Regions from separate parts of the Yersinia enterocolitica subsp. enterocolitica genome, predicted to be linked through region 1. Evidence: riboswitches for the same ligand, from Rfam matches in the RefSeq annotation. Region 1 holds a riboswitch; the other holds the start of a gene.

Region 1 (15,802 bases):
AAATTATTGTCATGAGTTCATTTAACTGATTATTTTATAAGTCTATTTATTAATGGATAGGTGATAATAATTGGTTTTTGCATATTCATAATTACAATTAAGTCAGTGACAATCCCTATTTTCTTTGGTACTCACGCACGTGAATATAAAGATGGAAGCTGGCTCACATTAAAATAGAAATTGCGAGCTTGATAACAATAACGGAAAGAATAAATGACAAGAAAGTCACATTATTGAATTAGACAATAAGTTGCTTGTTTACAGGGTGTTGAGGGGAGTATGGGCCAGATAATAGCAATAATTTGCTATAGGAACTCTATTTTTTTGTTTAATTAATGGCTAATCACGACAACACTTTCATTTTCCGTCTCTTTATAGTGGTTGAGTCAAGGGCCGTGCATTACTGAAACACAATGTATTCATCATAATAACTTCAAGCAGGGTAACCCTATGAACGACTCGCTCAAAGCTCAGTGTGTGGCAGAATTTCTTGGCACCGGGCTGTTTTTGTTTTTTGGTATTAGTTGCTTGGCGGCGATGAAAGTGGCCGGTGCCAGTTTTGGTTTGTGGGAAATCTGTATTGTTTGGGGGCTGGGGATTTCACTGGCGGTTTATCTGACCGCGGGTATTTCCGGTGCTCACCTCAATCCCGCGATTACCATTGCTTTATGGCTGTTTGCCTGTTTCCCCGCGCGCAAAGTCATTCCCTACAGCATTGCACAGATTGCCGGTGCTTTTGGTGGTGCGGCGCTGTCTTATATGTTGTATCACAACTTATTTACTGATTTTGAAACCGCCCATCAGATGGTACGTGGCAGTCTGGAAAGTCTACAACTGGCCAGTATTTTCAGTACGTTCCCCTCACCGGCTATCAGTGTATGGCAAGCCGCATTTGTTGAAATCATTATTACCTCCATTCTGATGGGGCTGATTATGGCGTTGACGGATGATGGTAATGGGGTGCCGCGTGGTGCATTAGGGCCGCTATTGATTGGTATCCTGGTGGCGGTGATAGGGGCTTCAACCGGGCCATTAACCGGTTTTGCCATGAACCCCGCGCGTGATTTTGGCCCTAAATTATTTACCTTCTTTGCCGGCTGGGGAAAAATCTCCATGACTGGTGGGCGTGATATCCCTTATTTCATTATCCCGATTGTCGCCCCTATTATTGGTGCTTGCCTCGGTGCGGCGGTTTATCGCTTCTTCATTGGCAAAAACCTGCCTTGCAATACTTGTAAATTAGAGGATGAGAAAGCCAGTTTATAAATCAAATGAGTTTCCTCATCTTGAATCTATGAAACGAGATGAGGAAATTTCGTGATCTATTCTGGTTAATCGACTGATTATCGTCCCCTGTTGATTATGACTCTGGTAAGGTGAATTGTTATTTTCCTTCATTTTGCCAGGGTCTAAACCTTCACAGGGAAATAGGTTTTCCACTTGCTGATAGGAATGTAAATACAACAAATTAGTAACACATGGTTTATTACAGGGATGATTTATAGCAACAAACGAAACTTAATAACAATAAATTAAAATTAACTGAGAGGTTTTATCATGATTTCTGCCAGTTCTCTAAACTCAGAGCTCATAAATAAAATCGCGCAGGATTTTGCTCAGGCCACAGGGCTGGCCGTGGTGGTAGTGAATATTCACGGCGAAGAGATTTCTGATCTTTTTAACTTTACGCCATTTTGTCAGTTGATGCGCCAGGACCCGGTGAACCATCTCCGTTGCCGAATGAGTGATCGTTGCGGGGGCCTTGAAGCCTCAAAATCCAATGAGCCTTGTATTTATCGCTGCCACGCTGGGTTAACTGATTTCTCTATTCCGCTGGTCATTGCCGGTCATTTAGTGGGTTTTGTGTTATGCGGCCAGGTGCGGTTGCACTCAGATGTTTATCTGATTGATATACTTAATGTGGATAATCACTGGCAGCAGAATCCGGCACTGATGGATGAGTTCCACAATGTGCCTGTTATGGATTTTTCACGGGTGATTGCATCGGCAGATTTATTGAAGTTGATTGTTGAGAATTGCCTCAAAAAACATCTCAATTTTGTGGTGATCAACGACAACATGGGCAGCAAAGAACCGGGCAGAATACGACCGGTTCACCCCCATGACAGCAAAATGAAGAAAGCACTGCGTTATATTGATACGCATTTATCGGAAGAACTACGGCTGGAAGAAGTGGCGGCTAAGGTATATCTCAGCCCGTACTACTTCAGCAAATTGTTTAAAAAATATCAGGGCATCGGATTTAATGCCTGGGTCAATCAGCAGCGGATGGCCAATGCCAGAGAGATGTTACAACACAGCGATTGGAGCATTGCCAGCATTGCCAAGAATCTGGGTTTTTCCCAGACCAGCTATTTCTGCAAAGTGTTCCGTCAGACCTACAACGTGACACCGCAGGTATTTCGCTCACTTTCTTCTGAACGCAGCGAAATGGAATGACAGTTATTGATCTAATATCAATTGGTCATGCTGTTCATTCAAGTTTGTCTATTTTAATATCCAGTGTGATATTGAAAATACAAAATAAATAATGACAATTTTTTGCTATTTTTTTAAACGATATTTTTTCATTTAACTTGTTGTTTTTAAGTGGTTATCGTCTGTTTTTATGACAATTATTTGTTGTAATGATACAAAAAAATAACTCGCAAAAAATGAAATTAACCATTTTTTATGAACAGAAAAGCGTATATTAATTTCAAGAAAGCCGACCAGACTACTAATTAATAAATGCTCTGTTATAACAGTGTAAATAAAGAGATAAATTAAATAACGAAATAAGAAACTAAATAACAGAATCTACTGTACTTAAATACTGAAACAGGTATGTCGTGGATAACACGATTGGGAAGGGGGTGTAAATCCCCCGCAGCCCCCGCTGCTGTGATGCTGACGAACCCGCTGAGACCACTGATCCATAGGATTGGGAAGGTAGCGGGGGAGAGTGACGCTAAGCCAGAAGACCAGCCAAATCAGTAAAGAGTTTCAACTCCTTCGGTGGGAAGCGGGTTGTCATCAGATGCGCGCAGCGGTGACGTTGCGCAAATGCACCTTTTTGACACTGCATATCCCGCTTGAAATGGCGGGATTTTTTATGCAATGCTCAGGTAAACAAGCATTTATCATCGCAGGAACCGGCAGCGGCTGTGGTAAAACCACTGTGACGCTGGGTATTTTGCGGGCGCTGATGGCGCGCGGATTGTCGGTGCAGCCGTTCAAAGTTGGGCCGGACTACCTGGATACTGGTTGGCATACCGCCGTCAGTGGTGTGACGTCACGTAATCTTGATGCTTTTATGTTGCCGCCCGCCACCCTTAATGGGTTGTATAACCAGCATATGCGCCATGCCGATGTAGCGGTGATTGAAGGTGTCATGGGGTTGTATGACGGCTACGGCACTGACCCCGATTATTGCAGCAGTGCAGCGATGGCGAAGCAATTAGGCTGCCCGGTTATCTTGCTGGTGGATGGTAAAGCGGTGTCGACATCCGTTGCCGCAACCGTGCTGGGCTTTAGCCAATTTGACCCCAAGCTGACGATTGCCGGTGTGATTGTTAACCGCGTCAATTCAGAAAATCACTATCAACTTATCCGCCATGCTATCGAACGTTATTGCGGCATTCCGGTTTTGGGCCGCTTGCCGGTCATGGACGATGTTGCCTTGCCATCACGCCATTTGGGGCTGATCCCGGCACAAGAGCGAGGCGGTGCACTATCCAAACAGCCCGATAACTCACCGTGCTGGCAACAATTGGCCCAGCAGGTCGAAGCCTTTATCGATCTGGACCGATTGTTGACCCTGACTTCAAGCACCCAACGCCCTGTTGGAACCCCTCCCGCGTTACCTTCTCAAGCTTTGGCTGACGGGCTGATATTGGCCTTAGCCGAAGATGAAGCTTTTAATTTTTACTACCCCGATAACCTTGATTTGCTGGAGCAAGCAGGCGTGCGCATCCAGCGTTTCAGCCCGCTGCATGACCGCCATCTGCCGGCTTGTCAGATGATTTATCTGGGCGGAGGGTATCCGGAGATCCATAGCCGCGCATTAGCAGAAAATACCGCGATGCATGCGGCGTTACAGCAAGCCCACCGCCAGCAAATCCCGATGTATGCCGAATGTGGTGGCTTGATGTATTTGGGGGATGCTCTGACGGATGAAAGCGGACAGCGCCATCGGATGGTGGGAGTTTTGGCCGGAGAAAGCCGAATGGGAAAACGCCTGACTCGCTTTGGTTACTGTCAGGCCGAGGCCCGCAGCGACACATTATTAGCCGCGTCTGGCGAAATTCTACGCGGTCATGAGTTCCATTACTCTGATTTTACCAGCCCACTGACACCCGTTTTTGATAGCAGTAAATGGCGCGATGGCGAAGTTATTCAGCGCTGGCACAGTGGCTATCAAGTGCAACGGACTCAGGCCAGTTATCTGCATATTCACTTTGCTCAGCGCCCCGGATTATTGGACGGCTGGCTGACTGCTGCCCGGAGTGTGCTATGACCCTGAGCGCGTGGTTTGTGGCTTTTCTGCTGGACCATTGGCTTGGCGACCCGCCGCGTTGGCCGCATCCGGTGCGCTGGATGGGTAATCTGATCACGCTGTTGCAGAGAGCCATTCGCACCCTGTGTCATAGCGAGTGGGCACTCAAATGGGGGGGGGCGGTGCTGTGGTTACTGGTGGTGGGTATCACCTGGCTCGTCAGCTGGGGGTTTTTATGGCTGATGACAGAGATTAATCCGTGGCTTGGCTGGTTAGCGCAAGTGTGGATGATTTACACCTTACTGGCCGGACGCTGCTTGAGTGACGCGGCATTAGCGGTTTTTGATGCGCTACAACACGGAACCCTGGCGCAAAGTCGCGAAAAGCTGTCATGGATTGTTGGGCGTGATACTTCGCAATTGGAGAAACCACAAATCACTCGTGCGGTGGTCGAGACCGTGGCCGAAAACAGCGTTGATGGCGTGATTGCACCGCTGTTCTTCCTGATGCTGGGGGGCGCGCCGCTGGCAATGGCTTATAAAGCAGTCAATACCCTTGATTCGATGGTGGGATATAAAACGCCGAAATATCGCGCAATTGGTTATGTCTCTGCCCGTATGGATGATGCTGCCAATTGGCTTCCTGCACGCCTCAGCTGATTGTTACTCAGTATCGCAGCCTGGTTGATTCAGGCCGATTACCGTCAGGCGTTGCGCATTGGTTGGCGCGACCGTTATCAACACTCCAGCCCGAACTGCGCCTGGCCGGAAGCCACGGTGGCGGGAGCGTTGGGTATTCGCCTGGGCGGCCCGAATGATTACTTTGGTGAGCGGGTGGAGAAGCCGTGGATCGGCGATGAGCGGCGTGAAATCGCTCTGAGTGATATTCCCCGCAGCATTCATTTGATGATGATGGCGTCGCTATTGGCCCTGTTATTGTTCGCTCTGACTCATCTGCTGTTGGTCGGTATTTAACCAGGATAACCTCATGAACTATATAAAAAACCCGCAGGAAATCGAGAAAAATAGCTTCGTTATCATTGGCGATATTATCGCCGCTGAGCGGCCAGAGATTCGGTTTGCCAGTGCAATGCATGAAGCGGTTGTCAAGCGGGTTATCCACACCACAGCGGATTTTGACTGGCTGGATATTCTGCATTTTTCACCGGATGTGCTGACCCGCATTGCCGAGGGGCTACGTCGAGGATGCACGCTGTACACCGACACGACTATGGCGATGTCGGGCATTAACAAAACACTGTTAAAGCAGATGGGATGCGAGTGTCGCTGTTATATCAGTGATCCGCGGGTGGTGGAGAGTGCGCCGGTACAGGGGATTACCCGCTCGATGGCCGCGGTAGATGTGGCGTTGGCGGAACCGGGCGAAAAACTGTTTGTATTCGGTAATGCGCCGACGGCGTTATTCCGTTTGTTAGAACGGCAAGTGTCCCCAGTGGCGGTCATCGGCGTGCCGGTGGGGTTTGTTGGTGCGGCGGAATCCAAAGATGCGTTGGTGGCAAGTGGTTTGCCGTGTATTGCCGCGCTGGGGCGTAAAGGGGGCAGTAATGTGGCGGCAGCCATTATTAACGCCATCCTCTATCAATTACAAAGGACGCAGTTGCGAGGGGCATTATGAGTGACGTTATTGCGAATGACGGCGCGGCACTGCAAAACCAGCAATTAGACAGCATTTGGCACAACGGCAAGCAATACCGTAAAGGCTATACCACCGGTTCCTGTGCCACGGCGGCGGCCAAAGTGGCGGCGCTGATGGTGTTGCGTCAGCAAGTGATTGATCAAATTTCTATTGTGACGCCTTCCGGCATCACCTTGTGTCTGAATGTTGAGCAGCCGTTGATTGAAGGTCAGCAAGCCACCGCCGCAATCCGCAAAGATGGCGGCGATGATATTGATGCTACCCACGGCATGCTGATTTTTGCCCGCGTGACCCTCACCACACAGACCGACATTACTCTGCGAGGCGGCGAAGGAGTGGGAACCGTTACTCGCAAAGGGATTGGGTTGCCGGTCGGCAGCAGCGCCATTAACCGCACTCCGCGCCAAACCATCGAAGCTGCTGTGCGTGAAGTCATCGGCCCATTGCGTGGCGCAGAAGTCGAAATCTTTGCGCCGGAAGGCGAGGAGCGAGCGAAGAAAACCTACAACGGGCGGCTGGGGATTCTGGGCGGGATTTCCATCATTGGTACCACCGGTATTGTGACGCCGATGTCAGAAGAGAGCTGGAAACGCTCATTGGCGCTGGAGCTGGAAATGAAGCGGGCAGCAGGTGTTGATCGCGTCATTTTGGTGCCGGGTAATCACGGCGAGCGCTTTGTCCGCGACCACCTGGGGCTGGATAGCCAACGGGTGGTCACCATGAGTAATTTTGTCGGCTATATGCTGCAAGAAACCGTGCGCTTGGGGTTCCGCCACGTTCTGTTAGTTGGGCATCCGGGCAAATTGGTCAAAGTGGCCGCCGGTATCTTCCATACCCACAGCCATATTGCTGATGGACGTATGGAGACGCTGGTGGCGCATTTGGCTTTAATGGGTGCGCCCCATGCGCTATTACTTAAAGTTAATCAGTGTGATACCACGGAAGCGGCAATGGAGTTAATTGCCGAGCAGGGTTGGCAAGGGGTGTATGCGCGTATCGCGCAGCGCATCTGCGAGCGCATTGCGGAGATGATGCGCTTCTCGGTTAACCCGCCCCAGTGTGATGCCATTTTATTCTCTTTTGATAATCAGGTGCTAGGTAGCAACCGGCCACTGGATGAGATTGTGGAGGCGTTACGATGATTACGGTGGTGGGGATTGGCCCCGGTGATGCTGATTATCTGACACCCGCAGCTCGACGGGCTATCGATCGCGCCGAGGTACTGGTTGGCGGTAAGCGCCATCTGGCGACATTGAGCAGCGATAGTAAAGAGTCGCGCTTGTTAGATGCTGATCTATTAGGGCTATTGGAGTGGCTGGATAGCAATAAGCATCGCGCCATTGTGGTGCTGGCCTCGGGAGATCCTTTGCTGTATGGCATCGGCAAATTGCTGGCAGCAAACTTCAGCGCTGAGGAGTTGCATATCGTTCCCGGCATTAGCGCGATTCAATATTTGTGCGCCAAAGCGGCACTGGATATGAACGACCTCTTTCTTACCAGCAGTCATGGTCGTGAACCCGATTTTGACTGGATCTTCCAGCACGACAAAGTGGCGATGGTGACCGACGGCATTATTGGCCCAAGAGCTATTGCCGATGCGCTACAGCAACGTGGCCTGTCCCGTACCTTGATTATTGGTGAAAACCTCTCGCAACCCAATGAACGAATTTATCGCCTGCCAGCAAAGCAAGTGGCGGCCCGCTATGACATGAATGTGGTGGTGATCCTCAATGAAAGATGAGCTGTTCCTACGTGGGCAAAAAGTCCCGATGACCAAAGAAGCGGTGCGAGTATTGGCACTGGAACGGCTGAGTTTGTCGGGTGCCGCTCACTTGATTGATGTGGGGGCGGGTACTGGCAGTGTGGCATTGGAAGCGGCTTTGCGTTTTCCTGATTTACGGGTGACGGCGATTGAACGGAATCCGGTAGCACTTGAGTTGATTAATGAAAACCGCCAGCGGCTAGGGTGTCGCAAGGTAGACATTATTGCCGGAGTCGCTCCTTTACCTTTATCCGATAAAGCCGATGCCATTTTTATTGGCGGCAGCGGTGGCCATCTGACTGACCTTATCGACTGGTCATTGATGATGTTAAATCCTGGGGGCCGCTTGGTATTGACCTTTATTTTGCTCAATAACCTCAATGAAGCATTAAGCCATTTACAGACCTGCGTCGTTAGCGAGCTGGATTGTGTGCAATTGCAACTCTCCACTCTGACCCCTCTGGGTCGCGGGCACTATTTTAAACCGAATAATCCTACTTATCTGATTTCCTGCCACAAGGAGGCGCGCAATGTCTGAGCATCCTGATACTGCATCAACATGGGATACGCAAAAAGTCTGGTTTGTTGGGGCCGGGCCGGGTGACAAAGAGCTGATTACGCTAAAAGGCTACCGCTTGCTGCAACAGGCGCAGGTGGTCATTTATGCCGGATCGCTTATCAATACCGAGCTATTGGAATATTGCTCTGCCGAAGCTGAATGTCACGATAGCGCGGGCTTGAATCTGGAACAAATCATTACGCTGATGGTGGAAGGTGTGCGCGCGGGCAAGCTGGTAGTGCGGCTGCAAACCGGCGATCTCTCTTTGTATGGCTCGATTCGTGAGCAGGGGGAGGTGTTGGGCGAACACGGCATTGGCTTTGTTTCGGTGCCGGGGGTCAGTGCTTTCTTGGGCGCAGCGGCGCAACTGGGGGTGGAATACACCGTGCCGGAAGTGGCACAGAGCTTGATTATCACCCGTATTGAGGGGCGCACACCCATGCCGCCATTGGAGCAATTGGAAGCTTTCGCCGCGCACCAAACTTCAATGGCGATTTTCTTATCAGTACAGGAAATGGACCGCGTTGCCGAGCGCTTAATCGCCGGTGGCTATCCCGCCAATACGCCGGTCGCGGTGGTGTACAAAGCCACATGGGCTGAAAGCCGCACGGTACGCGGCACGCTGGCAGATATCGCCGAGTTAGTGCGGGCGGCGGCCATTCATAAAACGGCGCTGATTTTGGTGGGGGCATTCCTCGGTGATGAATACCACTATTCCAAACTCTATGACGCGGGGTTTAGCCATGAATATCGTCAAGCCTGAATCAATCGCGGTATTTTGCCTGACCCCCGGCGGAGTGCGGCTGGCGCGGCGCTTGCAAACCCACTTGCCGCTGACCTGTTTTACCAGTGACAAACTGCTGGAAGAGGGTTTCTTGCCCTTCAACGGCAGTTTTGGCGACACCCTGCGTGAAGCATTTAAACAGTATTCAGCACTAGTGGTGGTGGGGGCAATTGGCCTGACAGTGCGGGTTATCGCGCCGCTGGTAAACGATAAAATGACCGACCCTGCGGTGGTGGTGATTGATGAGCGCGGGCAACACGTCGTCAGTTTGCTGTCGGGACATGTGGGAGGGGCGAATACCCTAACCCGCTATCTGGCGGGCATTTTGGGTGCTGATCCGGTGATAACCACCGCCACTGATGTGAATGAGATGGCGGCGCTGGACACACTGGCCACCCAACTGGACGGCGAAATGCAAGATTTCCGCCATGCGGTCAAAGTGGTCAATCAAATGTTGGTCAGCAACCAAAAAGTTGGGTTGTGGTGGGATGCGCCGCTGTTGGCGGAACGCGAACGCTGTGACACGCGGGGGTTTGTGCCGGTTGATTCCTTGGATGCACTGCCACCACTGGATGCCCTGGTGTGCATCACACTGCGCGACAGCTTACCCGAGCTTGCTTTACCGGTTTACAAACTGGTGCCACGCCGGGTGGTGGCGGGCATTGGTTGCCGTCGGGCCACCTCGCTGCAAACGCTGGTTGAATTGCTGCAACAGCAAATGGCCGAAAATCATTTTGATGTCATGGCATTACGAGCTATTGGCAGCGTCACTATCAAAAAAGATGAACCGGCGCTGCATCAATTGGCTAAATGCTGGCGGGTGCCATTCGAACTGTTCAGCGTCGGCGAACTGAGCCGCCATGAACAACGTTTCCCTGCTTCTGATTTTGTCCGCCAAACGGTGGGTGTCGGTAGCGTTTCACAACCGGTCGCCTGGCTGATGAGCGACGGTAAATTGGTTGGCAATACTCTGCGTCAGCAGGGCGTCACCATCACTCTGGGAGTATCGCATTAATGTTAACCGTGATTGGCATTGGGCCAGGCAGTGAATCAATGATGACGCAGGACGCTATCGCCGCTATTCGCGAAGCAGAAATTATTGTCGGCTACAAAACCTATACCCATCTGGTCAAATCCATGACTCAGGATAAACAGGTGATCAAAACCGGCATGTGTAAAGAGATTGAGCGCTGTCAGGCGGCGATTGACCTGGCACTGGCCGGTCATAACGTGGCGCTTATCAGCAGTGGCGATGCCGGTATTTACGGCATGGCGGGCTTGGTGTTGGAGCTGGTCACACAGCAACAGTTGGCGTTAGAAGTGCGGCTGGTCGCTGGTATCACCGCCAGTATCGCCGCGGCCTCATTGCTCGGCGCACCGCTGATGCATGACTTTTGTCATATCAGCCTGAGCGATTTGATGACGCCGTGGGAAGTGATTGAAAAACGCATTATCGCGGCGGCACAAGCCGATTTTGTTATCTGCTTCTATAACCCGCGCAGCCGTGGCCGCGAAGGGCATTTGGCGCGGGCGTTTGAGTTAATGCAGCCGTGGAAGAAAGCCGCCACGCCGGTGGGTGTGGTGAAGGCGGCAGGGCGCAAAAAACAGGAAAAATGGCTAACCACAATAGGTGAAATGGATGTTGAACCGGTAGACATGACCAGTTTGGTGATTGTTGGCAATCAGGCCACTTATTGCCGTAACGGGCTGATGATAACGCCACGGGGCTATTCATTATGACGGACGATTCACTATGACTTATGACCCTCCGCCGATTCATATATTTGGCGGCACCAGTGATGCCCGGCTAATTTGCCAACTGCTGGACGAATTTGGTGAGCGCTACAGCCTGTCGGTCGCTACCGATGCGGGCAAACAACTGGCGGGCGACATTGGCGGCGAGGTATTGGTCGGGCGGATGGATGCAGCACAAATGGCCGATTTTCTTATCACCAGACAGGTGCAGTGGGTAGTTGATGCTTCACATCCCTACGCCAACCAGCTCAGTGACAATGTGGCTGCTGCTTGCGGGCAATCAAATGTCGTACTGACGCGTTATCAGCGCCCGAGTGAAATTGACGCTATTCATCATCCGCAGCTCTACAAAGTAGACAGTGCAGCGGCAGCGTGTGCCGTGGCGCAAGGTTTAGGGCCGCGGGTGCTCTTGACCACCGGCAGCAAGCAGTTGGCGGAGTATCAACAGCGGCTGACCGGTAAAACTTTGTTAGCGCGAGTGCTGCCAACGGCTGAGGTGCTGAGCCAATGTGAGGCTCTGGGGTTGGGGGTAGACAATATTATCGCGCTGCGTGGGCCATTCAGCACGCAATTCAATCACGCGCTGTATGAGTTTTGCCAGCCAGATGTGGTTATCACCAAGGAGTCTGGCGTGCAAGGTGGCTACCAGGAAAAAGTGGCTCCCTGTCTGGCACTGAATATTCCCTGCATTGTGGTGCGCCGTCCGGCCGCCGTGGTGTTGGGCAGTCTTGGGCAACAAGTGACTTCATTGGATGAATTTACCCGACATCTGATGCATTGGCAGCAATCTGGCCCACTGGCAAGAACAACGAGGACAATAAAATGAAAAAAGCACTGTTGGTGATCAGTTTCGGCACCAGTTATGAACACACTCGCCAAAAGAACATTGAAGCTTGTGAGCAACAGCTATCGGCGGCTTATAGCGATCGCGATGTGTTCCGCGCCTTTACCTCAGAAATGATCATTCGCAAGCTGCGTAAACGCGATGGTTTGTTGATCAATAACCCGCGAGAAGCACTGAAACTACTGGCTGAACAGGGTTATCAAGATGTCGCTATCCAATCACTGCATGTGATTAATGGCGATGAATACGAAAAAATCGCTAATGAAGTGCGCGGTTTTAGCGACTGCTTTCATCATCTGGTATTGGGCACACCACTGTTAAGCAGCTTTGCCGATTACCAGCAATTGTTAGTGGCACTGCAAGCACAAATGCCGCTGTTGGCGGCGGATGAGCGGGTGGTATTTATGGGCCACGGGGCCAGTCACTTCGCCTTTTCTGCTTATGCCTGCCTGGATCATTTAATGACCTCTCTCAACTTCCCTGCTTTGGTTGGTGCGGTGGAAAGTTATCCGGAAATCGACCACATCATTAGCCGCTTACAGCAGCAGGGGGTGCGCAAAGTGCATCTGATGCCATTGATGCTGGTGGCCGGTGATCACGCCATCAATGACATGGCTTCTGCAGAGCCGGATTCATGGCGCTCACAACTGGAAGCCGCGGGTATCAGTGCGCAATCATGGCTGCAAGGATTGGGAGAGAACCCATTGATTCGCCAGATGTTTGTTCAGCATCTGGCGAGTGCCTTGCAGCAAAAACAGCAGGAGGCAGTGTAATGAGCGGCAGACTTTATGCATTGGGTGTCGGCCCCGGAGCCAGCGATTTAATCACCGTGCGGGCGGCACGGCTGATAGCCAAACTGGATGTGCTGTATGCCCCGGCAGGGCGTAAAGGCGGTGACAGTCTGGCATTGTCAATTGTGCGCGAATATTTATCACCTAACACCGAAATCCGCACCTGCCATTTCCCGATGAGCGCCGATGACAGCGAAAAGCAGGCGGTGTGGGATGAGGTGGCACAACAGCTGCAAGCGGAAGTTGCGCAGGGCCGTCAGGTGGGCTTTATCACCCTCGGCGACGCCATGTTATTTAGCACATGGGTATTTTTATTGGAACGCATTGGGCGGCCTGATTGGTTGGAAATTGTCCCGGGCGTAACCTCATTTGCCGCCATTGCCTCACGTGCTGCGTTACCCTTGGCGATGGAGCAACAATCGCTGGCGGTTATGTCTTGCACCGCCCCAGAAGCCGAGCTGGAACGCGCTTTGCGCGATCACGACTGCGTAGTGCTGATGAAAGTGTATGGCCGCTTTGCACAAATTCAGGCGCTATTGGGCCGGTTAAATCTGTTCCCACATGCGCTGTTGATGTCGGAGGCTTCATTACCCGGCGAGGTGTGCTGGCGTCAGTTAGACACTATTGCCGCTGATCAGCCATTGCCCTATTTCTCGACCATTTTAGTGAATAAACAGCAATTAGTTAATGAATAACAGGTTAGTTAAATAGATGGTTAATTAATTTTAAATTACGCCCCAAATTAATTGGAGTTGCAGCAAGGCAGCAAACGAACTCATCCCGATGAGCTTACATAAGTAAGTGATTCGGGTGAGTGAGAGCCGCTAACACCGCTGCGGCTTCAAGTAAGAAGGGGGAAAAGGAATGCGAAATGGAAAGACAGTTAAAGAAACTCTCGTATAGCGGAGTGGCAATGGCAATCCTGCTTACGTTGGCACCGAATGACGTTTTTGCCATGCACATCATGGAAGGTTTTTTACCGCCGATGTGGGCACTGGCCTGGTGGATACTGTTCCTGCCGTGTTTGTTTATGGGGCTGGTTCGTTTGAAACAGATTGTCGCTGAAGATAGCAATCAAAAAGTCCTGTTAGCGCTGTGCGGTGCCTTTATTTTCGTGTTATCGGCACTGAAAATCCCATCGGTGACCGGCAGTTGTTCGCATCCGACCGGCGTCGGGCTAGCGGTTATTCTGTTTGGGCCAGTAGTGGTGGCGGTGTTGGGGGCCATTGTGCTGCTGTTCCAGGCGTTATTACTGGCGCACGGCGGCCTGACAACGTTGGGTGCTAATGGCATGTCAATGGCGGTTATTGGGCCAGTAGTGGGTTATCTGGTGTGGAAGTTGGCCTGTAAAGCGGGATTGCGCCGCGACGTCGGGGTATTTCTTTGCGCCATGCTGGCGGACTTAACCACTTACTTTGTCACCTCGGTACAGCTTGGTCTGGCTTTCCCTGACCCGCAATTTGGTGTTAGCGGTTCGATTATCAAGTTTATGGGGGTGTTCTGCATTACCCAGATCCCGATAGCCATCGCTGAAGGCTTGCTGACAGTGATGATTTACGACCAATTAACCAAACGCCAGTTAATCCACGCAGGGACTCACTAACATGAAAAAGACGCTTATTTTGCTGGCGATGGTGATCGCTCTGGTCATAATGCCGTTCTTTATTAATCACGGTGGTGAATATGGTGGCTCAGATGGTGAAGCCGAAACTCTGATTCAGACTACCGCACCTCATTATCAGCCGTGGTTCACGCCGTTATATGAACCCGCCAGTGGTGAAATTGAAAGCTTGCTGTTTACCCTGCAAGGTTCCATTGGGGCGGCGGTGATTTTCTATATCTTGGGTTATTACCGGGGGAAACGCGGTGAGCATGCTGGGGATTGATAAACTCAGTTATCAAAGCCGCTGGCGACAGGCCGATCCAATGGGAAAATTGGTGCTATATGCCGTTTTCCTGTTGGCCGCCATGCTTAGCCCGCCCATGTATCAGGCGCTGCTATTGGTGTTTATCGCCGCCCTGACATGTTATCTGTTGCGGGTGGGGCCGCGCCGTTATCTGTGCTGGCTGGCTATCCCGCTCTCTTTCCTGTTGGTGGGGTTAGTCACGATTGTGATATCACTCTCGCGCCAACCAGAGAGCCTGTGGTGGGGTATGCAGATAGGTCATTGGTGGTTGGGGTTTGATAAAGTCGGATTAACCACCGCCAATCAAACGCTATGGCGCAGTTTGGCGGCATTGGCAGCCACTTTTTGGTTTGTGCTGAATACGCCATTCCCGCAGCTTATCCAAATATTGAAGCGCTGCCATGCCCCCCGATTGCTGACCGAGCAAATCCTGCTGACCTGGCGGTTTATTTTTATTTTGATTGAGGAGGCCGCTGCGATCCATCAGGCGCAGTCTCTGCGATTTGGTTATATCTCATTGCGTACCGGCTACCATTCGCTGGCAATGTTGGTCGGTATGCTATTTACCCGCGTGATGATTCGCTATCAGCAAATGGTCATCTCGCTGGATATGAAACTCTATCAGGGCGATTTCCACCTGTAAGGCAGGATGTCATGTTAGCCACCAGGCAGTTAGGTTTCAGCTATCAGGAAGAGCAGGTATTGCACGACTTGACACTGGATTTCAGTCAGCATGCGGTCACCGGTGTCTTGGGGGCTAATGGTTGTGGCAAATCCACGTTATTTATGAACCTGACCGGTATTTTGCAACCGCAGCAGGGCGCGGTGTTGTGGCAAGGTGAGCCGCTCAGCTATAAGAAAGCCAACTTACGTGAATTGCGTCAGCGTGTAACGACGGTATTTCAAGATCCGGAACAGCAGATTTTTTATACCGATATTGATAGTGATATCGCCTTCAGCCTGCGAAATTTGGGGATGCCCGAAGAGATTATTGCACAGCGGGTTGACCGAGCGTTGACTTTGGTAGATGCGCAAGGATTTCGCCATAAATCTATCCAGCACTTGAGTCATGGGCAGAAAAAACGGGTGGCCATTGCCGGTGCGTTGGTGATGGAGGCAGAGTATCTGCTACTGGATGAACCCACTGCCGGATTGGACCCGGCCGGTCGGCAGCACATGATTACTATCATTGAACGTATTGTCGCAGAGGGAAAACGCGTTATTCTCTCCAGCCATGATATTGATT
Region 2 (15,802 bases), 3.1 Mb from region 1:
GTCTGCATTGTCAGCCGGTCAGCTGGCGGAACACCACGATCGTCAAGCACCAGTGAGGTATTTTCCAAACTGAGTTTATCGACATTCGGCCGGCGACCTGTGGCAGCTAAAACATAATCCACCATGATTTCTTGTGGTAAACCGGCGTCATCCAGATAGCGGATAAAGACTTTATCCCCTTCGCGCTGCATCACTTCAACTTTCACATCTGGGTTGAGATAGAACTCTTCACCCAAGGTTTTTGCTGCGTAATTGCGCACAATACTGTCTGTCAGCGGGCCGACACCACCACCCACGCCGAACATTTTGACTTGAACACCAAGTCGATGCAGTGCCTGGCCAAGTTCCAGCCCAATAACGCCGGGGCCGAAAACAGCGACTGATTCGGGTAAATCGTCCCAGTTGAATACGTCGTCGTTGACGATAAGCCGATCACCCAGCTCATTCCAGGCGGCAGGCCAGCTTGGGCGAGAACCAGTGGCAATGACAATGCGCTGCGCAACAATACGAGTGTGATCATCAACTTGTAGTGTATTGTCATCAATAAAACGGGCATAGCCCTGAATTTTGTCATTAGCCGGAATGTTATCGACACCTTCCAGTACAAAACCCACAAAGCGGTCGCGCTCGCGTTTTACGCGATCCATAACTTCGCGGCCATTAATCAGAATGTCACCTTGTGGGTGAATACCAAAACCGGGAGCTTTTTCAATCTGATGCACAGCTTCAGCCGCCGCAATCAGCAGTTTGGATGGCATGCAACCGACGCGGGCACAGGTGGTACCGTATTTGCCACCTTCAATCATTACTACATTGGGGGTCGCCAGTTTGGCTGCGCGATAAGCGCCAAGCCCGGCAGTGCCGCCGCCAATCACGGCGACATCAACGTTTAAGGTTTTCATGTCTGCTCCATAACAGGAAAAAAGGGTAGGCCGAAGCCTACCAAGCATACCCTTCGTATTTGAAGTCGCAGGGTTGTTAGCTACGTTTCCGCATCCGAATCACTTACTTGAGTAAGCTCATCGGGATGAGTTCACTTGCTGCCTACCTGCAACTCCAATGACTTTGGGTATTAACTATATCTTCATTCTATTAATATTATTAAGCAGATAAGTAATTTTCTAAATCATCACTACCACCAATGTGGCGGCCACCGATAAACACTTGTGGCACTGTCCCACGGCCAGTAACAGCGCGCAGACTGACGGTGGTGGCATCTTTACCCAGTACGATTTCTTCATACTGAATACCGCGATCTTGCAGCATCTGTTTGGCTTTGGCGCAGAATGGGCAGCCCGGTTTGGTAAAGACAGAAACCGATTCTTGCACTTTAAAATCAGGGGCCAGATACTTCAGCATGGTGTCAGCGTCAGACACTTCAAACGGGTCGCCTGGTTTGTTTGGCTCGACAAACATTTTCTCAACCACGCCGTTACGTACCAGCATGGAATAACGCCATGAACGCGGCCCGAAGCCCAGATCCGCTTTCTCAACCAGCATATTCATACCTTTGGTGAATTCGCCGTTACCATCAGGAATGAAAGTGATATTTTCTGCATGTTGATCGGCTTTCCAGGCATTCATCACGAAAGTATCATTGACCGACACACACAGAATGCTATCAACACCGTGCTGTTTAAACACACCAGCCAGTTCGTTATAACGCGGCAGATGGCTGGAAGAACAAGTCGGGGTAAAGGCACCCGGTAGTGAAAATACGATGACGGTTTTATTGTTAAATAACTCATCGGTAGTTACATCAACCCACTGGTCGCCCTGACGGGTATGGAAAGTGACTTGTGGGACTTTTTTACCTTCTTGGCTAGTAAACATCTGTAACTCCTTAATTAGAAAATAAAATATTTAAATTTTTCTAGGTATCTCTTCGTTGGGACACATTATTCATTTTATCACTTGATAGTTCTAATCACTGGTTGCTATCTTATCTATCGTTAATGGCTATCATAAAGCGGAGCACCGATGAATATTCGTGATTTAGAATACCTAGTGGCGCTGGCTGAGTTCAGGCATTTCCGGCGCGCAGCCGACTCTTGTCATGTCAGTCAACCCACATTAAGTGGCCAGATTCGTAAACTGGAAGATGAACTGGGCGTGATGTTGTTAGAGCGCACCAGTCGTAAGGTGCTGTTTACACAGGCAGGGTTATTGCTGGTGGAACAAGCCAGAACAGTATTGCGAGAAGTGAAAGTGCTCAAAGAGATGGCCAGTTTGCAGGGTGAGAGTATGTCTGGCCCACTGCATATTGGGCTTATTCCTACTGTTGGGCCGTATCTGTTGCCGCAAATCATTCCAATGTTGCATCAAACATTCCCAAAACTGGAAATGTATCTGCACGAAGCGCAAACCCAAAACCTTCTGGCGCAGTTGGATAGCGGTAAACTCGATTGTGCCATTCTGGCTCTGGTTAAAGAGACCGAAGCTTTTATTGAAGTTCCGCTCTTTGATGAGCCGATGCAATTGGCGATTTATGCTGATCACCCGTGGGCGGATCGTGACAAAGTGCAGATGCATGAGCTGGCGGGTGAGAAATTACTGATGCTGGAAGATGGTCACTGTTTGCGTGATCAGGCGATGGGTTTTTGCTTCCAGGCGGGCGCTGATGAAGACACACATTTCCGCGCTACCAGCTTGGAAACTCTGCGTAATATGGTTGCAGCAGGTAGTGGAATTACACTATTGCCATCACTGGCGGTACCGAATGAAAGAAAGCGTGATGGTGTTTGTTATCTGGAATGCTACAAGCCAGTACCAAAGCGCACCATTGCGTTAGTGTATCGCCCCGGCTCCCCATTGCGTGGCCGCTATGAGCAACTTGCCGAGGCAATACGTGAACACATGCAACCGCGCATGAATTCAGATGTTATCAACCAAAAACTAGAACAGGCGGTTTAATCCATTGAGTGCTGCCACTCGGTAGGCTTCTGCCATAGTTGGATAGTTGAAGGTAGTATTAACGAAGTATTCGATAGTATTGCCTTCTCCTTTTTGCTCCATGATGGCCTGCCCGATGTGGATAATTTCAGCCGCACGTTCACCAAAGCAATGAATACCGAGGATCTGCTTGGTTTCCCGATGGAACAGAATTTTTAAACTGCCGGTATCCATGCCAACGATTTGCGCCCGTGCGAGATGTTTAAATTGCGCGCGACCCACCTCGTAAGGGACTTTCATCGCCGTCAAATCTTGTTCTGTTTTACCCACCGAACTGATTTCCGGAATAGTATAAATTCCGGTTGGAATATCTTCGATCAGGTGAGTATTCGCTTCGCCTTTGATCATCGCTTGTGCTGCAATTCGCCCTTGGTCATAAGCCGCAGAGGCCAGACTTGGGTAGCCAATCACATCCCCAACCGCATACACATGGGAAAGCGCGGTCTGATACATGCTGTTGACCTTCAACAAGCCACGGCTATCCGCTTCCAGCCCAATCTTTTCCAGGCCTAAGCCACTGGTATTACCGGTGCGTCCATTGGCATACAGCAAACAATCCGCTTTGACCTTTTTGCCTGATTTCAGATGGACAATAACTCCGTCAACGGTGCCCTCAATCTGCTCAAATTCTTCGTTATGGCGGATAACCACGCCGTTATTCCAGAAGTGATAAGAGAGGGCATCTGACATTTCCTGATCGAGGAATGCTAGCAGACGGTCGCGGGTATTGATTAAATCAACTTTGACACTCAAGCCACGGAAAATTGAAGCGTATTCACAGCCAATAACCCCGGCGCCATAGATAATGACGTGTTGGGGCTCATGGCTGAGTTGTAAAATGGTATCGCTGTCGTAAATGCGTTCGTGGGTAAAATCAACATTTGCTGGGCGATAGGGGCGTGAACCAGTCGCAATCACGATGTTATCGGCTCGCAGTGTATCGTTAGTACCATCGGCATAACGCACGTTTATGGTATTGGCATCAATAAAACTGGCATCACCGGAGAACATTTGGCAGTGATTGCGATCATAAAAGCCTTGGCGCATGCGGGTCTGCTGGTTAATAACACGGTCAGCATGGTTTAAAATATCAGAGAAAGAGGAACTGATGGTTCGGGCATTGTCGCTGTAAAGTGGGTTTTGGTTGAACTCGATAATACGGCTAACGGCGTGGCGCAAAGCTTTGGAAGGGATGGTGCCCCAATGGGTGCAACCCCCGCCCACATTATTATACCGCTCAATCACGGCAACGCGGGCACCTTGCTTGACCAACCCCATAGCGGCACCTTCACCGCCAGGACCCGAGCCAATAACAATGGCATCAAAATGGAAGTGCTGTTGCATGTAGGAGAGACCTATTATTATACAAAATTACAACGCTACATTAACATCATCCTAAGTATAACCCAATAAACAATGGGTAAATCACCGTGATGTGTGCTGTAAAGCGGCAATTCCGTATGGTGATGATACGTTTGTATAACGGTTGTTACTATAAAGTTTGGTATATTGCTGACTATATGTCTTAGATTGAGAAATTGGATATCCCTTGGGTACGATTATGGGCGTCAGAGCACAACAAAAAGAGCGGACTCGTCGTTCCCTTATCGAAGCGGCGTTCAGCCAACTGAGTGCTGAGCGGAGTTTTGCCAGCCTGAGTTTGCGGGAGGTCTCCCGTGAGGCGGGCATTGCACCGACTTCTTTTTATCGGCATTTCCGTGATGTAGATGAACTTGGGCTGACAATGGTCGACGAAAGCGGCCTGATGTTGCGCCAACTTATGCGGCAAGCTCGTCAACGGATTGCCAAGGGCGGCAGTGTTATCCGCACCTCAGTATCTACATTTATGGAATTTATCGGTAATAACCCTAATGCATTCCGCTTATTGTTGCGGGAGCGGTCTGGGACGTCCGCGGCCTTCCGTGCGGCGGTTGCGCGTGAAATTCAGCATTTTATTGCCGAGCTGGCCGATTATCTTGAGCTGGAAAATCATATGCCGCGCAGTTTCACCGAAGCACAAGCTGAGGCCATGGTCACAATTGTCTTCAGTGCGGGTGCAGAAGTCCTGGACGTAGATGCTGAACAGCGGCGACAGTTAGAAGAACGACTGGTTTTACAACTGCGGATGATCTCCAAGGGTGCTTATTATTGGTATCGGCGCGAGCAGGAAAAGCTCGCTGTGTCCCGCGCTTAATAAGGTAAGGAAAACAATGGAACAATCTTGCTCTAAAAAACAATCTTCCTCGGAAAAACAATCTTGCTCTCAACAACAAGTTTATTCTGAAAAACAACCTCACCGTGAAACCGGCACCCTGCTGCTGGCTTTGATTACGGGTTTGGCAATAAACGGTTCATTTAACGCGTTATTCAGCAGATTTGTTCCTTTTTCAGTCTTTCCTCTGCTGACATTAATCCTGGCGGTTTATTGTTTGCATCAGCGCTATCTCAATTTTGCCATGCCACAAGGCCTGCCAGTACTGGCTGGTGCGTGTTTCTTACTTGGCATTTTATTGTATAGCGCGATTGTGCGGGTTGAGCATCCGGCGATTGGTTCTAACTTTGTTCCTTCGATTTTGAGTGTGGTGTTGGTGTTCTGGATCTTATTCAAACTGAAAGCACGTAAATCAGCGCAGACAGACATCAATGCTGATACCGACACAGATATAGATAACCAGCAGCCGCAATAGCTTTTCTGTTCATTTATTGCACCAATAGAAAGGGCAACACCGCGTTGCCCTTTTTTTGTCTCGATTCCTGCTGTTTGTCAGTCTCGTTTTTCCAGTAAAACTCCACATTCCATATGATGGGTGTAAGGGAACTGATCAAATAGCGCTAATCGGCTGATTTTATGTGTGTATTGCAATTGCTCAAGGTTGGCACACAGGGTTTCTGGATTACAGGAGATATAAAGGATGCGTGGGTAGGCCTGTACCAATTTGACGGTTTCATCATCCAACCCACTGCGCGGTGGATCGACAAAAATGGTCTCGCAGTTGTAACTAGTTAAATCAATACCCTTCAGGCGGTTAAACTCACGTACACCTTGCATGGCCTGGGTAAACTCCTCCGCTGACATCCGGATAATTTGGACATTATCGATATGATTGGCCGCGATGTTGTATTGCGCCGCCGCGACTGACGGTTTGGCAATTTCAGTTGCCAATACCCGATCAAAATTACGCGCCAACGCCAGTGAGAAATTACCGTTGCCGCAGTACAGCTCTAATAAATCGCCGCTGGCATGTTGGGTGACATCAATCGCCCATTCCAACATATGAATATTCACCGCCGCATTAGGTTGGGTGAAACTATTCTCAACCTGACGATAGATCATGTCGCGCCCGGCGACTGGCAACACTTCGTCGATATAGTCGTGATCCAGCATGATTTTGGTTTTTGACGCTCGACCAATCAGTTGCAGGTCAAAGCCTTGCTCGCGCAATTGATCTCGCAGTTCCCGCGCTTTTTGCTGCCACTCTTCATCTAATGGACGGTGATACAACAAAGTGGCGAGCAGCTTGCCACTTAGGGTAGATAAGTAATCAATCTGGAACAGCTTGCGCCGCAAAATCGGCTCGGCTCTGATGGCCGTCATCAGTGCGCTCATCAAACGATTAATTAACAGACTGGCCACAGGGAATTGCTCAACCCGAATTCGCAGCTTGGTCTGTTGGTCAAACATGATGTGGTACAGGTCATCTTCATCATGCCAAACGCGGAACTCGGCTCTCATGCGGTAATGTTCTGCTGGAGAACGGAATATTTCCGCAGCGGGCGCCTGAAACGGCGACATCATCGCCTGAAGACGGGCAGATTTTTCCGCCAATTGGTGCTCGTAGCCGTCAGTCGGCAGGATGTCAGGAGTCATGTTTCTTCTCGTCTGGACATAATAAAAGAGGAGTATTGCTGCGGATTGTAGGGAAAGTGGCTCTGATGTCCAGTTTTGTTGTATTTATTCCTTGTAACAATAATGGAAGTCTAGACATCTATTTTACTTGATCGTAGCATTGCGGTCCGGCCTCAAGTTGTTACTTAAACACCTAAGAGTTAAAAGGGAATCCGGTGTAAATCCGGAGCTGACGCGCAGCGGTAAGGGGAAGTCACGGCGATAGGTTTCAACCAGACACTGTCCGTAAGGATGGGAAGTCATCGCCCGCTCTGTTTTATTCATAGTCAGATAACAGAGATCCCAAGCCCGAAAACCTGCCGGTATACGTCGCAATATTCGTGGTCGTCGCGTACTACCGGCCATGGCTCTGCGGCATCCGCTATTTGAGTTTGGATGCTTTCTTAATGACCACTAAAAATACAATCACAATAAAAAAATATACGCTGCTCACGGCTCTCTCTGTGACAGCATTCTCTGGATGGGCGCAAGGCAACATCGCAACCGGTAATAAAGATGAAATGGTAGTTACCGCCAGCCGTTTCAAACAACCCGTTTCGACCGTATTGGCTCCTGCCGATGTGGTCACGCGCGATGATATCGACCGCTGGCAGGCGAAAAGTCTTAATGAAGTGATGCGCCGCTTTCCCGGGGTTGATATTGCACAATTCGGCGGAGTAGGTCAGGGCTCTTCTATGTATATCCGTGGCACCGAAGCCCGCCATGTCCTGATATTGATTGATGGCATTCCCCTCGCACGTACCGGTATTGTTAACAGCGTTAACCTCGATCAAATCCCTATTTCCTTAGTGCAGCGGGTTGAATATATCCGTGGGCCGCGCTCTGCTGTTTATGGTTCTGGTGCGATTGGTGGCGTCATTAACGTGATTACGCAGACAGACCAGGAAGGCGCGCAAATTAATGCTGGGATCGGCTCTAAAGGCTATCAGCAATATGATGGCAGTGTTCGCCAGCGCTTTGGCGATACCTTGGCCACGTTAGCGGGCGGCTATCAAACCAGCAACGGATATAACATCAAACCTGACTCACCGAACCCAATCGATAACGACCGCGATGGTTTCCGCAATAAAAACTTCTGGGCAGGGTTGGAGCATCAATTCAGCCAAGAGATATCTGGTTTTATCAGAGGTTATGGTTATACCAACAATTCTGATTACGATATTGGCAGTTTGTCGTCCCCGGCTTATAGCGGCGATGAAGAGCGGCTCTATAACCACACTTATGATGCGGGGCTACGTTATGCTTCGGGTGCCTACTCTTCACAATTAATCGGCAGCTATCAGAAATATAAAGACTACAACTTTAGTAGCCAATATGGCCGCTATGGTGTGGCTACCACGCTGGATAATATGGATCAGCGCAATGTGCAATGGGGCAATACTTATAGCTTTGAAAGTGGAACATTGAGCGCGGGCCTTGACTGGCAGCAACAGCGTTTGACCTCATCTAGTCAGACCATCTCTGATACTTATAAGCGGGATAACACCGGTTTATACCTTAGCGGACAGCAGAAAATCGGCAATGTGACATTAGAAGCTTCTGGCCGTGGCGATAAGGATGAGCAATTTGGCTGGCATGAAACATGGCAAACCGCGGCGGGCTGGGAGTTCGTTCCTGACTATCGCGTGACCCTCTCTTATGGCACTGGCTTCCTGGCCCCGTCTCTGGGGCAGCAATATGGTTCGCAGCGCTTTGACATCATATCCAACAGTGACCTTAAACCGGAAGAATCCCGCCAATGGGAAGCCGGTTTAGAAGGGGTGACCGGGCCACTTGACTGGCGTTTGTCTGCTTATCACAACAAAATTGAAAACCTGATTGATTACTCTTTTGATAATTCAATATTCAAAGGGCATTACTACAATGTCAATTCCGCGACCATAAAAGGTGTGGAATGGACGGGTAATCTCACTACCGGCATATTTACACACGGAGTCACGCTGCAATACATTGACCCGCGTAATGATCTGAATAATGAGGTATTAGCTCGCCGTTCTAAACAACAGGCGAAGTATCAGTTAGATTGGACGATGTTTAACCTTGATATTGATATCTCTTATCAGTATTACGGTAAACGTTATGACAATAGCACCTCAGCTTATAGCTCGACTCAGCGTGAATTGTCGAGTTACAGCACAGTAGACGTTTCAGCGGGCTATCCGGTTACTTCTCATCTAACAGTTCGTGGTAGAATTGCCAACCTGTTTGATAAAGAATACGAAACGGCTTATGGCTATAAAACCGCTGGACGAGAGTATTACCTCACGGGAAGCTATAACTTCTAAGGCTGATACTGCTCCTCGCCCGACAGCGCTGATTTTTGACTCAGGTGTTGGCGGGCTGTCTGTCTATCAGGAGATTCGGCAATTGCTGCCGGATCTCCACTATATATATGCTTTCGACAACGTCGCGTTCCCTTATGGGGAGAAGTCCGGCGAATTTATTGTTGAGCGCGTATTGGAAATTGTCACCGCAGTACAACAGCGCCACCCGCTAGCTATCGTGGTTATCGCCTGTAACACGGCCAGTACGGTCTCCCTTCCTGCTTTACGTGAACGTTTTACCTTCCCGGTTGTGGGGGTGGTTCCGGCCATCAAACCTGCGGTACGGCTCACACGTAATGGTGTTGTCGGCCTGTTGGCCACTCGTGGCACAGTTCATGCTTCTTATACCCAGGATTTGATCGAGCGCTTTGCGACAGACTGCAAAATTGAGTTACTGGGATCATCTGAGCTGGTGGAGTTGGCGGAAACCAAGTTACATGGTGGTGTTGTTCCGAAGGAAGCATTAAAGAAAATCCTTCATCCGTGGCTCGCCATGCGTGAACCGCCAGATACCATCGTTTTAGGTTGCACCCATTTTCCTCTATTAACTGAAGAGTTAGCGCAAGTGTTGCCAGAAGGCACCCGCATGGTCGATTCCGGCGCTGCAATTGCTCGCCGTACTGCCTGGCTTATCTCTTCTCAAGAAAATGTGATTTCTTCCGATGAAGAAAACATCGCGTATTGCATGGCACTGAATGCGGATACTGACGCTTTATTGCCCGTTTTGCAGGGTTATGGCTTTCCATCGCTGGAAAAACTGCCAATTTAACGGCGTTTTGACTAAAGAATCAGCGGTTGAGATTTTTTTTGAAATTAGGGGTTGCAGGCTGTCAGGAACTCCCTATAATGCGCCTCCACTGACCGGGAACAACGAAACAGACTTCGCCGGGTCAGGAAGAGAAATGATTGAGTTTGACTTCGAAAGAAACCAAATAAACTCTTGACTCTTCAGCGGGAAAGCGTATTATCTGCCTCCCGCGTTACCGTAAGATTCGCCGCAAGGCAAACGGGTAACGAACGCTCTTTAACAATTTATCAGACAATCTGTGTGGGCACTCGCAAGACGATATCGAAGCCTGTTTCGGCAGGCAGAAGCAATATCAAAGTCTTGAAGAGTGACCAAAGCAGTACACATTTGAACTTCGGTTCGAATGCATATTTGCAGAAAGTAATCTTTGAGCATCGCTATGTTAACTCATAGCAAATCAAACAAATCTTAAATTGAAGAGTTTGATCATGGCTCAGATTGAACGCTGGCGGCAGGCCTAACACATGCAAGTCGAGCGGCAGCGGGAAGTAGTTTACTACTTTGCCGGCGAGCGGCGGACGGGTGAGTAATGTCTGGGAAACTGCCTGATGGAGGGGGATAACTACTGGAAACGGTAGCTAATACCGCATAACGTCTTCGGACCAAAGTGGGGGACCTTAGGGCCTCACGCCATCGGATGTGCCCAGATGGGATTAGCTAGTAGGTGGGGTAATGGCTCACCTAGGCGACGATCCCTAGCTGGTCTGAGAGGATGACCAGCCACACTGGAACTGAGACACGGTCCAGACTCCTACGGGAGGCAGCAGTGGGGAATATTGCACAATGGGCGCAAGCCTGATGCAGCCATGCCGCGTGTGTGAAGAAGGCCTTCGGGTTGTAAAGCACTTTCAGCGAGGAGGAAGGCCAATAACTTAATACGTTGTTGGATTGACGTTACTCGCAGAAGAAGCACCGGCTAACTCCGTGCCAGCAGCCGCGGTAATACGGAGGGTGCAAGCGTTAATCGGAATTACTGGGCGTAAAGCGCACGCAGGCGGTTTGTTAAGTCAGATGTGAAATCCCCGCGCTTAACGTGGGAACTGCATTTGAAACTGGCAAGCTAGAGTCTTGTAGAGGGGGGTAGAATTCCAGGTGTAGCGGTGAAATGCGTAGAGATCTGGAGGAATACCGGTGGCGAAGGCGGCCCCCTGGACAAAGACTGACGCTCAGGTGCGAAAGCGTGGGGAGCAAACAGGATTAGATACCCTGGTAGTCCACGCTGTAAACGATGTCGACTTGGAGGTTGTGCCCTTGAGGCGTGGCTTCCGGAGCTAACGCGTTAAGTCGACCGCCTGGGGAGTACGGCCGCAAGGTTAAAACTCAAATGAATTGACGGGGGCCCGCACAAGCGGTGGAGCATGTGGTTTAATTCGATGCAACGCGAAGAACCTTACCTACTCTTGACATCCACGGAATTTAGCAGAGATGCTTTAGTGCCTTCGGGAACCGTGAGACAGGTGCTGCATGGCTGTCGTCAGCTCGTGTTGTGAAATGTTGGGTTAAGTCCCGCAACGAGCGCAACCCTTATCCTTTGTTGCCAGCACGTAATGGTGGGAACTCAAAGGAGACTGCCGGTGATAAACCGGAGGAAGGTGGGGATGACGTCAAGTCATCATGGCCCTTACGAGTAGGGCTACACACGTGCTACAATGGCAGATACAAAGTGAAGCGAACTCGCGAGAGCAAGCGGACCACATAAAGTCTGTCGTAGTCCGGATTGGAGTCTGCAACTCGACTCCATGAAGTCGGAATCGCTAGTAATCGTAGATCAGAATGCTACGGTGAATACGTTCCCGGGCCTTGTACACACCGCCCGTCACACCATGGGAGTGGGTTGCAAAAGAAGTAGGTAGCTTAACCTTCGGGAGGGCGCTTACCACTTTGTGATTCATGACTGGGGTGAAGTCGTAACAAGGTAACCGTAGGGGAACCTGCGGTTGGATCACCTCCTTACCTCAGATACGCATTGCGTAGTGTCCACACAGATTGTCTGATAGAAAGTAACGAGCAAATAAGGCCGGGCTGAGAGATTAGTCGGGCTTTAGTACCTTGTTGGGTCTGTAGCTCAGGTGGTTAGAGCGCACCCCTGATAAGGGTGAGGTCGGTGGTTCAAGTCCACTCAGACCCACCAACTCATCCTCATACTGTGTGACAGACACACTCGTTTATACCCATAAACGTCGCGTGACTGCGCCTGGTCTGAGAATGAGTTATGCCGATAAGGTATTTTGCTTTTTATATGGGGCTATAGCTCAGCTGGGAGAGCGCCTGCCTTGCACGCAGGAGGTCAGCGGTTCGATCCCGCTTAGCTCCACCATATAAAGAAACTATTTCAAAATGTACTGCGGTCGCAAGACACAGTGTGTTGTGAAATATTGCTCTTTAACAATCTGGAACAAGCTGAAAATTGAAACAATACAGCTGAAACTTATCTCTCCGTAGAAGTACTGAGATAAGGATTAACCTGTATTAGAGTCTCTCAAATAATTGCAATGCCAATGTGTTTGTCATTGTTGCAGTGTGAGCGAGAAGATACTCAGCAAGGCGTACAGCGCACAGCAACCGGAGTGAACGCTACGTTCATGAGGATTGCGCGCACTGCACAACGACGCAGAGTGTGTTCGTAGCCACACCAATAAAGAAGAAACATCTTTGGGTTGTGAGGTTAAGCGACTAAGCGTACACGGTGGATGCCTAGGCAGTCAGAGGCGATGAAGGGCGTGCTAATCTGCGAAAAGCGTCGGTAAGGTGATATGAACCGTTATAACCGACGATACCCGAATGGGGAAACCCAGTGCAATTCGTTGCACTATTGCATGGTGAATACATAGCCATGCAAGGCGAACCGGGGGAACTGAAACATCTAAGTACCCCGAGGAAAAGAAATCAACCGAGATTCCCCCAGTAGCGGCGAGCGAACGGGGAGGAGCCCAGAACCTGAATCAGCATATGTGTTAGTGGAAGCGTCTGGAAAGTCGCACGGTACAGGGTGATAGTCCCGTACACAAAAATGCATACGTTGTGAGTTCGATGAGTAGGGCGGGACACGTGACATCCTGTCTGAATATGGGGGGACCATCCTCCAAGGCTAAATACTCCTGACTGACCGATAGTGAACCAGTACCGTGAGGGAAAGGCGAAAAGAACCCCGGCGAGGGGAGTGAAATAGAACCTGAAACCGTGTACGTACAAGCAGTGGGAGCACCTTCGTGGTGTGACTGCGTACCTTTTGTATAATGGGTCAGCGACTTATATTTTGTAGCAAGGTTAACCGAATAGGGGAGCCGTAGGGAAACCGAGTCTTAACTGGGCGAATAGTTGCAAGGTATAGACCCGAAACCCGGTGATCTAGCCATGGGCAGGTTGAAGGTTGGGTAACACTAACTGGAGGACCGAACCGACTAATGTTGAAAAATTAGCGGATGACTTGTGGCTGGGGGTGAAAGGCCAATCAAACCGGGAGATAGCTGGTTCTCCCCGAAAGCTATTTAGGTAGCGCCTCGTGAACTCATCTTCGGGGGTAGAGCACTGTTTCGGCTAGGGGGTCATCCCGACTTACCAAACCGATGCAAACTCCGAATACCGAAGAATGTTATCACGGGAGACACACGGCGGGTGCTAACGTCCGTCGTGAAGAGGGAAACAACCCAGACCGCCAGCTAAGGTCCCAAAGTCATGGTTAAGTGGGAAACGATGTGGGAAGGCACAGACAGCCAGGATGTTGGCTTAGAAGCAGCCATCATTTAAAGAAAGCGTAATAGCTCACTGGTCGAGTCGGCCTGCGCGGAAGATGTAACGGGGCTAAACCATGCACCGAAGCTGCGGCAGCGAACGTATCACCCAAGACAATTCACGGCAGTGGATAATGATTGACGGAGCGCAGCGACGTCAATGCGTCCAATAAAGTCGAGTTGGCTTAGGGATACGTTCGTTGGGTAGGGGAGCGTTCTGTAAGCCGTTGAAGGTGACCTGTGAGGGTTGCTGGAGGTATCAGAAGTGCGAATGCTGACATAAGTAACGATAATGCGGGTGAAAAACCCGCACGCCGGAAGACCAAGGGTTCCTGTCCAACGTTAATCGGGGCAGGGTGAGTCGACCCCTAAGGCGAGGCTGAAAAGCGTAGTCGATGGGAAACAGGTTAATATTCCTGTACTTGGTGTTACTGCGAAGGGGGGACGGAGAAGGCTAGGCTAGCCGGGCGACGGTTGTCCCGGTTTAAGCATGTAGGCGGAGTGACTTGGTAAATCCGGTTGCTTATCAACGCTGAGGTGTGATGACGAGCCACTACGGTGGTGAAGTAGTTGATGCCAAGCTTCCAGGAAAAGCCTCTAAGCATCAGGTAACATTAAATCGTACCCCAAACCGACACAGGTGGTCAGGTAGAGAATACTCAGGCGCTTGAGAGAACTCGGGTGAAGGAACTAGGCAAAATGGTGCCGTAACTTCGGGAGAAGGCACGCTGGCATTAGGTAAAGGGACTTGCTCCCGGCGCCGAAGCCAGTCGCAGATACCAGCTGGCTGCAACTGTTTAATAAAAACACAGCACTGTGCAAACACGAAAGTGGACGTATACGGTGTGACGCCTGCCCGGTGCTGGAAGGTTAATTGATGGGGTCAGCCGCAAGGCGAAGCTCTTGATCGAAGCCCCAGTAAACGGCGGCCGTAACTATAACGGTCCTAAGGTAGCGAAATTCCTTGTCGGGTAAGTTCCGACCTGCACGAATGGCGTAATGATGGCCAGGCTGTCTCCACCCGAGACTCAGTGAAATTGAACTCGCTGTGAAGATGCAGTGTACCCGCGGCAAGACGGAAAGACCCCGTGAACCTTTACTATAGCTTGACACTGAACATTGAGCCTTGATGTGTAGGATAGGTGGGAGGCATCGAAGTGTGGACGCCAGTCTGCATGGAGCCAACCTTGAAATACCACCCTTTAATGTTTGATGTTCTAACTCGGCCCCATAATCTGGGGTGAGGACAGTGTCTGGTGGGTAGTTTGACTGGGGCGGTCTCCTCCCAAAGAGTAACGGAGGAGCACGAAGGTTAGCTAATCACGGTCGGACATCGTGAGGTTAGTGCAAAGGCATAAGCTAGCTTGACTGCGAGAGTGACGGCTCGAGCAGGTACGAAAGTAGGTCTTAGTGATCCGGTGGTTCTGAATGGAAGGGCCATCGCTCAACGGATAAAAGGTACTCCGGGGATAACAGGCTGATACCGCCCAAGAGTTCATATCGACGGCGGTGTTTGGCACCTCGATGTCGGCTCATCACATCCTGGGGCTGAAGTAGGTCCCAAGGGTATGGCTGTTCGCCATTTAAAGTGGTACGCGAGCTGGGTTTAGAACGTCGTGAGACAGTTCGGTCCCTATCTGCCGTGGGCGTTGGAAGATTGAGAGGGGCTGCTCCTAGTACGAGAGGACCGGAGTGGACGAATCACTGGTGTTCGGGTTGTCATGCCAATGGCATTGCCCGGTAGCTAAATTCGGAAGAGATAACCGCTGAAAGCATCTAAGCGGGAAACTTGCCTCGAGATGAGTCTTCCCTGGGGCTTTAAGCCCCCTGAAGGAACGTTAAAGACTATGACGTTGATAGGCTGGGTGTGTAAGTGCAGCGATGCATTGAGCTAACCAGTACTAATGATCCGTGAGGCTTAACCTTACAACACCAAAGGTGTTTTGTATTTGAGAGATAGATATTGATTTTCAGCGAATGTTCCGAGATTGGGCTGGCTGGCTGTGTGAAAGATTGCATAGCGGGTTAGTTTAGACAGAATTTGCCTGGCGGCCATAGCGCGGTGGACCCACCTGAATCC

The links. A riboswitch is a leader RNA that binds a small molecule or an ion and turns the genes downstream of it on or off. The one in region 1 is predicted to bind cobalamin.
Positions count from the first base shown of each region.
Region 2: it holds a riboswitch for cobalamin, as region 1 does, so the genes downstream of both, btuB (TonB-dependent vitamin B12 receptor BtuB) here and FGL26_RS01930 (cobyrinic acid a,c-diamide synthase CobB) in region 1, are expected to answer to the same signal.

Region 1 covers NZ_LR590469.1:397,583-413,384, forward strand. Annotated here, with positions in the region: gene pduF (propanediol diffusion facilitator PduF) at 451-1,266, shown strand; gene pocR (transcriptional regulator PocR) at 1,558-2,460, shown strand; cobalamin riboswitch at 2,827-3,007, shown strand; gene FGL26_RS01930 (cobyrinic acid a,c-diamide synthase CobB) at 3,116-4,519, shown strand; partial or broken gene cbiB (adenosylcobinamide-phosphate synthase CbiB) at 4,516-5,472, shown strand; gene FGL26_RS01940 (cobalt-precorrin-8 methylmutase) at 5,486-6,133, shown strand; gene cbiD (cobalt-precorrin-5B (C(1))-methyltransferase CbiD) at 6,130-7,296, shown strand; gene FGL26_RS01950 (cobalt-precorrin-7 (C(5))-methyltransferase) at 7,293-7,895, shown strand; gene FGL26_RS01955 (decarboxylating cobalt-precorrin-6B (C(15))-methyltransferase) at 7,885-8,454, shown strand; gene FGL26_RS01960 (cobalt-precorrin-4 methyltransferase) at 8,447-9,238, shown strand; gene cbiG (cobalt-precorrin 5A hydrolase) at 9,219-10,274, shown strand; gene FGL26_RS01970 (precorrin-3B C(17)-methyltransferase) at 10,274-10,999, shown strand; gene FGL26_RS01975 (cobalt-precorrin-6A reductase) at 11,013-11,840, shown strand; gene cbiK (sirohydrochlorin cobaltochelatase) at 11,837-12,631, shown strand; gene FGL26_RS01985 (cobalt-factor II C(20)-methyltransferase) at 12,631-13,344, shown strand; gene cbiM (cobalt ECF transporter S component CbiM) at 13,521-14,252, shown strand; gene FGL26_RS01995 (energy-coupling factor ABC transporter substrate-binding protein) at 14,254-14,535, shown strand; gene FGL26_RS02000 (energy-coupling factor ABC transporter transmembrane protein) at 14,522-15,199, shown strand; gene FGL26_RS02005 (ATP-binding cassette domain-containing protein) at 15,211-15,802, shown strand, end outside.
Region 2 covers NZ_LR590469.1:3,491,618-3,507,419, forward strand. Annotated here, with positions in the region: gene FGL26_RS16585 (dihydrolipoyl dehydrogenase) at 1-902, opposite strand, end outside; gene FGL26_RS16590 (glutathione peroxidase) at 1,102-1,833, opposite strand; gene oxyR (DNA-binding transcriptional regulator OxyR) at 1,981-2,913, shown strand; gene sthA (Si-specific NAD(P)(+) transhydrogenase) at 2,896-4,296, opposite strand; gene fabR (HTH-type transcriptional repressor FabR) at 4,514-5,146, shown strand; gene FGL26_RS16610 (YijD family membrane protein) at 5,163-5,639, shown strand; gene trmA (tRNA (uridine(54)-C5)-methyltransferase TrmA) at 5,717-6,820, opposite strand; cobalamin riboswitch at 6,951-7,177, shown strand; gene btuB (TonB-dependent vitamin B12 receptor BtuB) at 7,246-9,144, shown strand; gene murI (glutamate racemase) at 9,089-9,952, shown strand; rRNA gene FGL26_RS16635 (16S ribosomal RNA) at 10,402-11,944, shown strand; tRNA gene FGL26_RS16640 (tRNA-Ile) at 12,046-12,122, shown strand; tRNA gene FGL26_RS16645 (tRNA-Ala) at 12,233-12,308, shown strand; rRNA gene FGL26_RS16650 (23S ribosomal RNA) at 12,655-15,648, shown strand; rRNA gene rrf (5S ribosomal RNA) at 15,767-15,802, shown strand, end outside.